One region of the Rhodoferax sp. SPJ21 genome, then DNA from elsewhere that is predicted to be linked to it. Evidence: predicted binding sites of a transcription regulator. Region 1 holds the regulator's gene; each other region holds the start of a gene.

Region 1 (4,571 bases):
CTGCAATGGGGCCAGCGCCAGGCGGTGTTGTTTGATCTGGAGGCGCGCCGCTTCTACATCTTCTCGCTGGTGCTGTACCCGCAGGATTTCATCTACCTGACCGGCCTGCTGGTGGTGTCAGCCTTGTCCCTGTTTCTGTTCACCGCCGTGGCAGGGCGCCTGTGGTGCGGCTTTGCCTGCCCGCAGACGGTGTACAGCGAAATCTTCATGTGGATAGAGCGCCATATCGAAGGCGACCGCGCCGCCCGCATGCGGCTGGACGGTGCACCCATGTCGGCCCACAAGCTGGCCCGCAAATCGGCTAAGCACGCCGCCTGGTTGGTGCTGTCCCTGTGGACCGGTTTTACCTTTGTCTCGTATTTCACACCCACTTATGCGCTGCTGCAGGAATCTATGAGCGGTAGCTTCGGTTCGTGGGAGGTGTTCTGGGGCCTGTTTTACAGCTTTGCTACGTATGGCAACGCCGGCTTCATGCGCGAGCAGGTCTGCAAATACATGTGCCCCTATGCGCGCTTCCAGAGCGCCATGTTCGACAAGGACACGCTGATCGTCAGCTACGACACCACCCGTGGCGAGCCCCGCGGCTCCCGTTCGCGCAAGGCCGACCCCGCGGCCCTGGGCCTGGGTTCTTGCGTGGACTGCACGCTGTGCGTGCAGGTCTGCCCCACCGGTATCGATATCCGCGAGGGCTTGCAGTACGAATGCATAGGCTGCGCCGCCTGCGTGGATGTGTGCGACGGCGTGATGGACAAGATGGGCTATGCCCCTGGCCTGATCCGCTTTGCCACCCAGAACGGCATGGCCCAGGGCTGGTCGGGCCGGCAGATACTGCGGCGCGTGCTGCGGCCCCGGGTGCTGGTTTACGGCACGGTGCTGCTGGTATTGACGCTGGCGCTGCTGGGCAGCCTGTTGACGCGTACCCCGCTGAAGGTGGATGTGGTGCGTGACCGCGCGGCGCTGTCGCGCATCGTGTCCGGTGGCCAGCTGGAAAACGTGTACCGCCTGCAGGTCATGAACGCCAGTGAAGTGCCGCAGCGCTACCGCCTCACGGCCCATGGGCTGGATGGGCTGGTGCTGGCCTCGGACGAATGGGTGGACGTGGAGCCGGTGGCTTCGCGCTGGGTGGCGGTGCGCCTGCACATCCCCTACGGTTCGGTTGAACCGGGCTCCTACCCGGTGTTCTTCGACATCCAGACGGCGGATGGAAGCACCAAGGTGTCGGAAAAGTCCACGTTCTTTGTTCCCCGCTGAAAATAACTCCAGGAGACTGCCATGCCCTCTCACACATCTACCACGCCGGTGCCGCTGCCATGGTGGCGCTACGGCTATGTCTGGTTGGTGATTTCCGGCCCGCTGGCCGTGGTGGTGGCGGCGCTGGTCTCGGGCTGGATCGCCGTCCGCCAGCAGGACCCGGTGCTGGCCCAGGACTACTACCGTCAGGGGCTGGAGATCAACAAAACCCTGGCCGCCCAGGGCCCGCTGGCGCCGGCCGAGCAGGGGCGCAACCATGCTGCGTCGCCACCCGGCTCGGTGCGTACCAAGTAGCCGGAGGGCACCATGCAAATCTTTAGGGTAGTAAGCGTTGTGTGGCCCGCTTTTTTGGGCGCGTGCATGCTGGAGATGCTGGTGTTTGCGGTGGTCGATCCCTACAGCCTGCAGTGGCTGGGGCAGCCGCTGCCTTTGTCACGCCAAGGCGTGTACAGCCTGGCGTTCTTTGCGTTTTGGGCGGTGGCGGTGCTGGTGGGGTGTCTGACGCTGCTGGTGGGCCAGCCGGTGACGGTGCCTACAGACAGGGCTGAAGATTGACGATGCGCTTGAGCGCTTCGGTGTCCAGGATGCGGATGTGGCGCTGCTTGACTTCCACGATCTGGTCGTCCACAAACTTGGAGAAAGTGCGGCTCACGGTTTCCAGCTTCAGGCCCAGGTAGCTGCCAATCTCTTCGCGGGTCATGCGCAGGATGAGCTCGGACTGCGAAAACCCGCGTGCATGCAGGCGCTGCACCAGGTTCAGCAAAAAGGCCGCCAGGCGCTCTTCGGCACGCATGCTGCCCAGCAGCAGCATCACACCGTGCTCGCGCACGATCTCGCGGCTCATGATCTTGTGCACATGGCGCTGCAGCGAGTTGACCTCGCGCGAAAGCTCTTCAATGCGGTGGAATGGCATCTCGCACACTTCGGCATCTTCCAGGGCCACGGCGTCGCAGGTGTGGTGGTCGTTGACGATGCCGTCCAGGCCGATGATTTCGCCGGCCATTTGAAAGCCGGTGACCTGGTCGCGGCCATCTTCGGTGGTGACGGTGGTCTTGAAGAAGCCCGTGCGGATGGCGTACAGCGCCTTGAAAGTTTCGCCGTTGTGGAACAGCGCCGTGCCGCGCAGCACCTTTCGGCGCACCGCGACCAGATCGTCAATGCGCTCTAGCTCTTCTTTGTTTAAGCCTAAGGGCATGCACAGCTCACGCAGATTGCAGTTCGAGCAGGCAACTTTGATGGCGACAGGGTTCATGCGCAGAGTATGGGCTGATTCAAAAAGGAAGGGGCTTTTAAGAACTTATATTGTGTGCAGAAGTATCTGAAACCAGATTGATGTAGGTCAAAGAAGCGGGCAAGGCTTCGCGGCACATTCCAGTCATGCAACCTGACTGCCTGCCATGACCCGAGTTTTGCCCGAATTGTTACGCCGTTTTGACGTGCCTGGGCCGCGCTACACATCCTATCCCACCGCTGACCGGTTCGTCGAGGCCTTCACCTGCGAGGACTATGGCCGCGCCCTGCAGCAGCGCAACCAGGGGGCAGCCGCGCTGAGCCTGCCCTTGTCGCTGTACGTGCACATCCCGTTTTGCGAGTCGCTGTGCTACTACTGCGCCTGCAACAAGATCATCACCAAGCGCCATGAGCGCGGCGCCTCCTATCTGCGCTACCTGGAGCGCGAAACCGCCCTGCACACTGCCCAGCTGGGCGAGCGGCGCAACGTCAGCCAGCTGCACCTGGGCGGCGGCAGCCCCACATTTTTGAGTGACGACGAGCTGGCCCAGCTGATGGCCATGTTGCGCCGCCACTTTGTGCTGACACCTGGCGGTGAATACTCCATCGAGGTAGACCCCCGCACGGTGGATGCCAAACGCCTGCAAGCTTTGGCCACCCTGGGCTTCAACCGGCTCAGTTTCGGAGTGCAGGACTTCGATGCCGATGTGCAAAAAGCGGTGCACCGCGTCCAGCCCGCGCAGCAGGTGTTCGAGTTGGTGGAGGTGGCCCGCACGCTGGGCTTTGAGTCCATCAATGTGGACCTGATTTACGGTCTGCCCCGGCAGACGCCTGCCTCGTTTGCGCGCACGCTGGAGCAGGTGGTAGAGCTGCGGCCTGACCGCATTGCCCTGTACGCCTATGCCCACCTGCCCGAGCGCTTCAAGCCCCAGCGCCGCATCCTGGGCGCGGAGCTGCCGGCCGCGGCGGACAAGCTGTCCATGCTGTCACAGGCTTTTGACGCCTTTCTGGAGGCCGGCTATGTCTACATCGGCATGGACCACTTCGCCCTGCCCAACGACGCGCTGGCCATTGCCCAGCGGCAGGGCCGGCTGCACCGTAACTTCCAGGGCTACAGCACCCAGCCTGATTGCGATCTAGTGGGCCTGGGCGTGTCCGCCATAGGCCGCATAGGCGCCACCTACAGCCAGAACGCCAAGACCCTGGAGGAATACTGTGACCGTATCGACCAGGGCCAGCTGCCGGTGGTGCGTGGCCTGGCGTTGAACCGCGACGACCTGGTGCGCCGCGCCATCATCATGGGCCTGATGTGCCAGGGCGAAGTGCAGTTCGAATCCATAGAGTTGGCTTTCCTGGTGGACTTCAAGCAGACTTTCGCCGCCGAGCTGGAGGCTCTGCAGCCCTTGGTCGAGGCCGGCCTGGTGCAGCTGGATGCCAGTGGCATCCGCGTCACCGCCACCGGTTGGTTCCTGGTGCGCGCGGTGGCCATGGTGTTTGACCGCTACCTGCAAGCCGACCGCAACCGCGCCCGCTTCTCCAGAATTATTTGACCATGCAAACCGGCCTGGCCTGGACCGCGCTGCTCATGGGCCTGGCCGGTGGCCCGCACTGTGCCGCCATGTGCGGCGCGGCGTGCGGGGGGCTAGGTCGATTGGCGAGCGCGCGCAGACCCTGGCTGGGCATGCTGCAGCTGCAGGCCGGGCGTCTGGGGGGGTACAGCCTGGCGGGTGCGTTGGCCGCCTGGGCGGTGGACAACCTGGCCTGGTTGACGCGCCAATCGGCTGCGTTGCAGCCGGTGTGGACCCTGTTCCATGTGGCGGTGTTGGTCTGGGGCGGGACCTTGCTGGTGTTGGCGCGCCAGCCGGTGTGGGTGGACGGCATGGGCCGCAAGCTGTGGGCGCGCCTGCGGGCCAGCTCCGGCGGGTATGGCTGGGCCTTTGGCGTGGGCGCAGCCTGGGCCTTCATGCCCTGTGGCCTGCTGTATTCGGCCCTGTTGGTGGCGGCCTTGAGCGGCGGGCCGCTGATGGGGGCCGTATGTATGGCCTTGTTTGCCGCAGGCAGCGCCATCACCCTCATGGCCGGCCCCTGGC
Region 2 (4,571 bases), on a different contig from region 1:
GCCTGGGCCTGTAGCTTGAGTGCGCTCAGGGGCGAACGCAGCTCGTGGGCGGCATTCGCCACAAACGACTTTTGCGCATCAAACGCGGCATGTAGCCGGGCGAACAGCAGGTTCAGCTCGTGCACCAGGGGGCGCACTTCGTCGGGCAGGCCGCTGTCAGGCAGGGGCGACAGGTCGTCGGCGGCGCGGGTGGCAATTTGGCGGCGCGTGCGCTCCAGCGGTTTGAGCGCGTGGCGTATGGCCCACCACAGGGCCAGCATCAGCAGTGGCGCCATCCAGGCCATGGGCAGCATGGCGCGTACCGCCAGGGCACGGGCGCGGGCCTGGCGGGCGCTCATGTCCTGGGCGATCTGTATGGTCTGTGCTGGCGTCTGGATGGAATACACCCGGTAGCGTGTGCCGTTTTGCACTACGTCAGAAAAGCCCAGCACGGCCTGCGGTGGCAGGCGGTTGTGGTGCGACTGGAACAGCTGCACGCCGTTGGCGCTCCATATCTGTACTTCGTAGTCAGCGTCGTCGTCTGCCTCCAATGGATCGAGCTGCCTGGGGGTGCCATTGCGCAGCGCGTAGGCCATTTGCTGCAGGTGGTAGTCGAACATTTCGTCGGCCTGCTGCAGCGCGCCGTGGTAGGCGGACGCGGCCTGGAACAGTGCGGCGGCCAGGATGGCCGTCATCACCGAACCCAGCAGGCGCCGGCGCAGGGAATACGGGCTGGTCATGGCTTCGGTATCACGTAGCCAAGGCCACGCACGTTTTGGATCAGTTCGCTGCCCAGCTTCTTGCGCAGGCCGTGGATGTAGACCTCGACGGCGTTGCTGCTGACGTCGTCCTTCCAGCTGTAAAGCTTTTCTTCCAGTTGGGCGCGTGAGAACACCACGCCGGGGCGTGCCATCAGCGCCTCCAGCACAGCCCATTCACGGGCCGACAGGGCGATAGTCTGGCCTTCGCGCGTGGCTTCGTGGGTGACAGGGTTCAGGCGCAGGCCGTGGATTTCTAGCACCGGGTCGGCACGGCCGGCGCTGCGCCGCGTCAGGGCGCGGATGCGGGCCAGCAGCTCGTCGATGTCATAGGGTTTGAGCACGTAGTCGTCGGCCCCGGCGTCCAGGCCCTTGATACGCTCTGCCACGGCGTCGCGCGCGGTGACGATCAGCACCGGCGTGCAGTCCTTGCGCTGGCGCAGGGCCTTGAGCACGTCCAGCCCGTCTTTCTTGGGCAGGCCCAGGTCCAGCAGCACCAGCTCGTACTGCTGGGTGCACAAGGCTGTATCGGCCATGGCGCCGTCTTTGACCCAGTCCACGGCAAAGTGCTCGGCGCGCAGTACGTCGAGCACGGTTTCGCCGATCATGGGGTCGTCTTCTACCAGCAGCAGTCGCATCCAGGTCTTCGCTCCTTCTGGATGGCGAGTATGCCCGCCCGGGCTTAGACCGGGCTTAAAGAGCCAGCCTCAGCGGGCCACCAGCACCGGCAGTTTGGACTCGGCTAGTACCTTGGTGGCGGTGCTGCCCAGCAGCAGCCGGGCAATGCCCGAGCGCCCATGCGAGCCGACGACGATCAGGTCCACGCCCTGGCCATGGGCGTATTCCAGGATGGCGGATGCCACGGCGCGGTCTTCTACCGTGACCGGGATCAGCGTCACCGGTGTGTCCTGGCTGCACAGCGAGGCGACTTTGGCGTGGGCTGTGGCGGCATCTTCTTGCGCGGCCGACATGTAGTACTGCAGACCCTCGGCGCTGACTTCACCCACGCCCAGGTAGGGGTAGGGGTCCACCGCGTACAGGGCGGTCAGTTTTGCGCCCATATTGCGCGCCAGGTCCACGGCCAGTGCGGCCGCATGGTCAGAGGCGGCAGAACCGTCGGTGGCCAGCAAAATGTGTTTCAGCATAGTCGCTCCTTCCATCCACTGTGTGTGGTGTGTGATGGCATTGTGCGACCGGTGCCCCGGCCCTGCTGTTGATCTGGGTCAAGCCTGCGTGTATCAGCTGTAAGGCTTTGTTTGACCATAAGCAAAAATAGCTGCAAGCGCAGATAAATCCTGCGCTTGCAGCTATGTATTTGCTAGCGATTCGGTTCAGGCCAGGCGGGCGCGGTGCCGTGCAATCTGGGCGCTGACCTGGGCGGGCGCGGTGCCGCCCAGGGTGTTGCGGGCGTTCATCGAGCCACGCAGGCTCAGCACGTCGTACACGTCTTTTTCGATCTTCGGGTTGAACTGCTGCAGCACGCTCAGCGGCAGCTCGGACAGGTCCACGCTGTGCGCGATGGCGGCCTTCACCGCGTGGGCCACGGCCTCGTGCGCGTCGCGGAAGGGCAGGCCTTTTTTGACCATGTAGTCGGCCAGATCGGTGGCGGTGGCGTAGCCGCGCAGGGCAGCGCGTTCCATCGCCTCGGGCTTGACGGTGATGCCGCCGACCATTTCGGCAAAGATGCGCAGCGTGTCTTTGAGCGTGTCCACGGTGTCGAACAGCGGCTCCTTGTCTTCCTGGTTGTCCTTGTTGTAGGCCAGGGGCTGGCCCTTCATCAGGGTAATCAGGCCCATCAGGTGGCCGACCACGCGGCCGGTCTTGCCGCGCGCCAGCTCGGGCACGTCGGGGTTCTTCTTCTGCGGCATGATGCTGGAGCCGGTGCAGAAGCGGTCGGCAATGTCGATGAAGCCAAAGCTCTGGCTGATCCACAGCACCAGCTCTTCGCTCAAGCGGCTGATGTGCACCATGGCGATGCTGGCAGCGGCGGTGAATTCGATCGCAAAGTCGCGGTCGCTCACGGCGTCCAGGCTGTTCTGGCACACGCCTTCCATGCCCAGGGTCTTGGCCACGCGCTCGCGGTCCAGCGGGTAGCTGGTGCCGGCCAGCGCGGCCGAGCCCAGCGGCAGGCGGTTCACGCGTTTGCGCACGTCCAGCATGCGCTCGGCGTCGCGGGCGAACATTTCCACATAGGCCAGCATATGGTGGCCAAAGCTTACCGGCTGGGCCACCTGCAGGTGGGTGAAGCCGGGCATCACCACGTCGACATTCTTTTCGGCGATGCTGACCAGGGCCAGCTGCAGGTCGGTCAGCAGGCCGTTGATCAGGTCCATCTCGCCGCGCAGCCACAGGCGCACGTCGGTAGCGACCTGGTCGTTGCGGCTGCGGCCGGTGTGCAGGCGTTTGCCGGCGTCGCCAACCAGCTGGGTCAGGCGGGCTTCGATGTTCAGGTGCACGTCTTCCAGGTCCAACTTCCACTCGAAGTTGCCGGACTCGATATCGGAGCTGATCTGCGCCAGGCCGCGCTGGATGTCGGCGTGGTCTTGGGCCGTGATGATGTTTTGCGCGGCCAGCATCTCGGCGTGGGCCAGGCTGCCGGCAATGTCGGCCTGCCACAGGCGCTTGTCAAAAAACACGCTGGAGGTGTAGCGCTTGACCAGGTCGCTCATGGGCTCGGAGAACAGGGCCGACCAGGCTTCGGATTTTTTGTCGAGTTGGTTGATGGAGGAGGACATGCAGCAGGCACCAATGTGGCAGAGGGGGAGATGGAGTGGCTTACCAACGGCCGGTTCATACCCAATAATCGGGCCTTGTCATGGAAGTTGGTATGCAAGAGACGCAAATTTTATCGAGCTTCGACGCGCTAGCCGACCCGGACGCCCCCACACGCGTGCCCAGGGCCTTGGTATTTGATGCCTGCCAGGTGGGCGTGATCCTGCGTGCCGTGCTGTTTGTCGAGCTGGCGGTGGCCGTGGCGGCGCTGTTTGGCGCACAGGGTGCTGCCGATTGGCTGACCCGGCTGGCCCTGTGGACCGGCGGCGCCTTGCCCGCCGTGCTGGTCTGGCTGCTGGCCGCCTGCAGCGTGAAGCGCACGCTGGCGCGCCTGCCATCCTGGGCACAGTATGTGGCCGGCGTGCTGCTGGGCGCGCTGGCCGGCCTGTACGGCTGCGGCATGCTGGCCCTGATCGGCCTGATGGACCCCGTGCCTTGGCTGGCCTGCGCGGCTGCGGGTGCCTGGTTGTCCGCCTTGGTGGTAGCTGGCCTGGTGCTGCGCGCCCGCGCCCGCACGCCGGCGGCCACCACGGCCCGGCTGGGCGAGCTGCAGGCACGCATACGGCCGCATTTTTTGTTCAACACGCTCAATAGTGCGATCGCCCTGGTGCGCGCCGAGCCGGCCCGGGCCGAGGCCCTGCTGGAAGACCTGAGTGACCTGTTCCGCCACGCGCTGGTGGACCAGGGCGAATCCGTCACGCTGGAGCAGGAGACCACGCTGGCCGAGCGCTACCTGTCCATCGAGCAGGTGCGCTTTGGCGAGCGCCTGCGCATCCACTGGGCGTTGGACCCCCGCGCCGCCCAGGCCCAGCTGCCGCCCCTGCTGCTGCAGCCGCTGGTGGAAAACGCGGTGAAGCACGGTGTGGAGCCCAGCGCCAGCGGGGCCGACCTGCGCATTAGCACCGAGCGGCGCGGCGACACCGTGGTCATCAAGATCAGCAACACTGTGCCCGCCGGGCCGGGCGCGGCCGGCTTTGGCGTGGCGCTGGACAATGTGCGCGACCGCCTGAAGCTGCTGCACGATGTGCAGGGCCAGTTCCAGGCGGTGCTGAAGGATGGCAT
Region 3 (4,571 bases), 1.0 Mb from region 1:
GCGTCGTTCACGCCGTCGCCGGTCATGGCCACCACGTCGCCGCGTGCGCGAAAGGCCTGTACCAAGCGCAGCTTGTGTTCGGGCTGCACGCGGCAAAACACGTTGGTGCTGGCCAGGCGGGCCTGCAATTCCGTGTCGCTGAGGGCTGCGAGTTCCTGCCCGGTGATGGGGGGGGCATCGGTGGGCAGGCCGACCTGGCGGGCGATGGACACGGCGGTGGCCGGGTGGTCGCCGGTCATCATCACCACGCGGATGCCAGCGGCGTGGCATTCGGCGATGGCCTGGGGCACGTCGGGCCGCACCGGGTCTTCCAGCGCCACCAGGCCCAGAAAGATGAAGTCGAAGTCATGCTGGTTGTCTGGCAGGGGCTTGGCGGGAAACACGGCGCTGGCCACCCCCAGCACGCGCAGGCCGTCGCCCGCCATGGCGGCCACCTGTGCGGCAATGTGTTGGCGTTGCGCCTCGGGCAGGTGGCACAGGTCGACGATGGCCTCGGGCGCGCCCTTGGCGGCAATCATGCGTTCGCGCAGGTCGGGGGACTGCCATACGCGCGACATGGCCAGCATCTCGGGCGACAGCGGGTAGTCGTCTACCAATGTCCAGTTGGCGTGCAGGTGTTCGGTATGTGCCAGCAGGCGCGTGCCTGCATCGACGATGGCGGTTTCCATGGGGTCGAAGGCGCGGCGGTGGCTGGCCAGCACCGCGTATTCCAGCACGCCGTGCAGGCCTTCGGCCAGCGGGGCGGTGCCGGCCTGCAGGCTGTCATAGGTCTCGGCGCCAGCGCAGAGCCGCCGCACTGCCATGCGGTTGGCCGTGAGCGTACCGGTCTTGTCCACACACAGCACGGTAGTGGCACCCAGCAGCTCCACAGCGGGGATGTTGCGGGTCAGCACTTTTTGGCGCGATAGGCGCCACGCGCCCAGGCCGAGGAACAGCGTCAGGATCACCGGTAGTTCTTCGGGCAGCACCGCCATGGCCAGCGTCAGACCGGCCAGCAGCCCGCCCAGCCAGTCGCCGCGCAGCAGGCCGTAGGCCACAGCCAGCGCCGCCGCTAGGGCAATGCCTACGATGGCTACGGTTTTGACGACGTGCTTGGTTTCACCCTGGATGGGGGTGGTTTCACTGGCGATGCCTTCCAGCGACTTGCCTATGCGGCCCAGCGTGCTGCGCTCGCCCGTGGCTACCACCAGGCCTTGCCCGCTGCCTTGCGTGACCAAAGTGCCAGAGAAGGCTTGGGCTGGAGCGGCGCCGCCGGTTTGCTTTTGCACCGGCACGGACTCGCCGGTGAGCAGGGATTCGTCCAGTGCGAGGTTGGACGCTTGGGTCAGTTCCAGGTCCGCGGGCACGCGGTCGCCCTCGGCCAGCAGCACCGTGTCGCCGCAGACCAGATCGCGGGCGGCGATCTTGAGAGACCGGCCGCCGCGCAGCACCAGCGCCAGCGGGCTGGACAGGTCGCGCAGGGCATCCAGCGAGCGTTCGGTGCGCCGCTGCTGCACAAAGCTGATGCCCATGACCACGAACACAAAGCCCAGCAGCATCAGTGCTTCCTGGCTGTCACCCAGCAGCATGTACAGCGCGCCGCAGGCCACCAGGAGCATGAACATAGGTTCCAGCACCACATCGCCTACGAGGCGCAGCAGGCTGCGTGGCTTGGAAGTGGGCAGGGCGTTAGGGCCGTCTTGCGCCAGCCGCTGTTGGGCTTCGGCCTGTGTCAGGCCGCTGCTGTCCATGCTGCGGGGGCTGGCTTGGGGGCTACTTCACCAGCAGCACGGGCTGCTTGGCGGTGGCCAGTACGCGCTGGGCAACCGAGCCCATCAGCAGGTCGGCTACCGCACCCCGGCCCTTGGTGCCGAGCACCAGCAGGTCGAACTTGCCGGTATGGGCGCAGGCCAGGATTTCCTGGGCCACGTGGCCGGTGCGCAGCACCATATCGTGCGGGATGGCGGCGGCGTCCAACAGTTTGCGGGCGGGCTTGACATCCTTCTCGCTGAGCTCGCGCAGGTAGTCGTCCACTGCGGCTTTGCCGACGAAGACCGTGGCGTGGCGCAGGGCGGTGTCGTCGTGCACGCTAACCAGGGTGATGTGGTGGGCTTCGCCGGTCATGCGCTTGAGCAGTTTGACCGCATATTTGGCCGCGTTCAGCGCCGACCTGGACCCATCAACGGCAAGCAGAATTTTCATCACGGTCTCCTTGGGCGGGGCGGCGGCCGGGCAGCACGCCAAGCACAGGCCACCCTGTACCCGCAGCCTGGGGCATGCAGACCGATGCGACCTTGATCCAGGTCAAGCTTGCGATGTCGCGCTGCCCAGACTCCTAGGCGACCGAGGTGTCTATCTTGTGCAAATAGGCCAGGGCGATGCGCGGTGCGGCGTTGAGCAGCTCGGCGATATCGTTCACATCGTCGGGCAGTGCCGGGTTGTCCCAGCCGTGCATGGTGTGGCGGGCGACCCGCACGGCCAACACCACGTTGCGTACATTGGCCTGGTCCGCGTGCTTGGTATCGCTGATGCGCACCAGCAGCGAGGGCAGGTGCCACAGCTTCATCAGCGCCAGGGCCAGGTCGTCCAGTTCAATATGGAGCAGGCTTTGCTGGATGCTGGCGCTGCGCAGGCTGGGGTCGGCCTTCTGGGCATTGCGGATTTGCAGCTCCAGCGTGGGGGCGTGGCACCACATCAGCATCTCGGCAAAGTCGTGCAGAAAGGCGGCGCGCTGGATCACGTCCACGTCCAGGTCGTTGCGGTGCACGGCAAAGCCCAAGGCGAACAGGCGGGCCCGCTCGGCCCGCTGCAGCAGTTCGCGCAGGCCGGCCAGCGCCTCGGGCTGGTCGTGCAGCCGGTCTTCAATGGTGGGCTGCAGGCCAAAGTGCCGGAAAAAGGGGGCGATGCCCGTCATCACCAGGGCGCTGGTGATGCTCTCGGTCTCGGTGAAGTCGCCGGGCCGGCGCTGCTTGGCGGCGTAGGCCATGAGCTTGATGGTCATCAGCGGGTCGGGCTGGATGGCCTCGGTCAGCATGGCGGCGTCCACATCGTCTTCGATGGCGCGCAGCACCTCCAGGGCCTGCGAGGTGGTGGCCAGCACCGGGATTTCGGCGTCGCAGAAATAGCGCGTCCAGGCGGCCAGGTCGGCCAGTGGCTCGGTCAGGTACGGGGTGGAATCAGGCATAGACGCCAATGTACTGCAGCCACGCAAAGTCTGCCGAAGTTTGCGCTCAAATTAGCCGCTAGCGCAGGTAAAACCTGCGTAAGCCGCTATCAAAATAGGAAAGTAGCTTTGGCGCTGTCAGCGCGGGCGGTGCATGCGAAACAGCTGCTCCGGCCCCACGCTGAAGTAATCGGCCGGGCCGCCGCCACGCAAGATGTGGCCGGCTGCGGCGGTGTCGTACACGCCGTCTTTGAGCAGGCTTTTGGCGATATGTACAGCCACCACCTCGCCCAACACCAGCCAGGTGCTGATCTGCTCGCCGCTGGCGGCCTGCAGCTGCACGATCTGGGTACAGCGGCATTCGAAGGAGACCGGGCTCTCTTGCACCCGGGGCACGGCCACTACGCGGCTGGGTGCGGGCGTCAGGCCGGCCAGCGCGAACTCGCTCACCTCGGGTGGCACGGCCTGGCAGGTTTGGTTCATGGCCTCGGCCAGGTCGCGGGTGGCCAGGTTCCAGACGAATTCGCGGGTCTGCTCGATGTTGCGCAGCGTGTCCTTGTAGCCCACGCTGGCAAAGCCAATGATGGGCGGGGTGTAGTTGAAGCCGTTGAAGAAGCTGTAAGGCGCCAGGTTCAGCGCACCCGTGGCGCTGTGCGAGGCGATCCAGCCGATGGGGCGCGGCCCGACGATGGCATTGAACGGATCGTGCGGCAGGCCGTGGCCCAGGCGGGGTTCGTAGAAGTGGATGCTGTCGGACATAGTGGGTTTAAAAATATGATGATTGAGGCGAATTTACCGCCGGGTGAACGGATTCTTAGCTGCCATCATTCAAGTTGAGTATGGGGTTACTCGAAAGTTCACCTGTAAACAAGGGTAATCCCCGGTGAATTTGGCGGAGCTTATTTGTAATATGAATGCTGGTCGACGGCCTTGGCCCGCAGACCTTGACTGCCTAACCATCGGGGTGGTCCGCGTTCGATGCGCGGGCGCGCGGGTGGCTAGTGCAGGCCTGCAAACCATATTACAAGAGACGAAAGAGGATGAGCACCATGCATTTTGCGAAACCAACCACCGCCGTGGCCAGCCTGGCGTTGGCGTCTATGGGTTTGATGACCGCAGCAGCGGTTTCGGCCAAGGAAGTCACCATCTGGGCCTGGGATCCGAACTTCAACATCGCCATCATGAAAGACGCGGCTGCCCGTTACACGGCCAAGCACCCCGATGCAACGTTCAAGATCGTGGACATGTCCAAGGCGGACGTGGAGCAAAAACTGCAAACCATGCTGGCCTCTGGCGTGAGCAAGTCGCTGCCCGATGTGGTGCTGGTGGAAGACTACAACGCCCAAAAATACCTGCGCTCGTTCCCCGGTGCGTTCGAACCCATGTCCGGCGTGGTCAATTACGCGGGCTTTGCCAAGTACAAGGTGGA

The links. The regulator FNR, encoded in region 1, switches genes on or off when oxygen is low (the NO sensors DNR and NnrR bind a similar motif). The targets are predictions, from matches to a motif close to TTGATNNNNATCAA.
Region 2: the regulator FNR is predicted to act here: its motif matches at 1,951-1,964, upstream of AC4BBN_RS12310 (universal stress protein).
Region 3: the regulator FNR is predicted to act here: its motif matches at 2,274-2,287, upstream of AC4BBN_RS02555 (universal stress protein).

Annotation. Positions count from the first base shown of each region.
Region 1 covers NZ_JBYZMO010000001.1:1,593,838-1,598,408, reverse strand. The annotation lists gene ccoG (cytochrome c oxidase accessory protein CcoG) at 1-1,251, shown strand, start outside; gene AC4BBN_RS07320 (FixH family protein) at 1,273-1,545, shown strand; gene AC4BBN_RS07315 (hypothetical protein) at 1,558-1,806, shown strand; gene fnr (fumarate/nitrate reduction transcriptional regulator Fnr) at 1,784-2,503, opposite strand; gene hemN (oxygen-independent coproporphyrinogen III oxidase) at 2,649-4,031, shown strand; gene AC4BBN_RS07300 (sulfite exporter TauE/SafE family protein) at 4,034-4,571, shown strand, end outside.
Region 2 covers NZ_JBYZMO010000002.1:960,072-964,642, forward strand. The annotation lists gene AC4BBN_RS12300 (ATP-binding protein) at 1-719, opposite strand, end outside; gene AC4BBN_RS12305 (response regulator) at 716-1,375, opposite strand; gene AC4BBN_RS12310 (universal stress protein) at 1,445-1,882, opposite strand; gene argH (argininosuccinate lyase) at 2,069-3,460, opposite strand; gene AC4BBN_RS12320 (sensor histidine kinase) at 3,565-4,571, shown strand, end outside.
Region 3 covers NZ_JBYZMO010000001.1:579,346-583,916, reverse strand. The annotation lists gene AC4BBN_RS02560 (cation-translocating P-type ATPase) at 1-1,730, opposite strand, end outside; gene AC4BBN_RS02555 (universal stress protein) at 1,753-2,181, opposite strand; gene AC4BBN_RS02550 (HDOD domain-containing protein) at 2,315-3,163, opposite strand; gene AC4BBN_RS02545 (flavin reductase family protein) at 3,281-3,901, opposite strand; gene AC4BBN_RS02540 (ABC transporter substrate-binding protein) at 4,192-4,571, shown strand, end outside.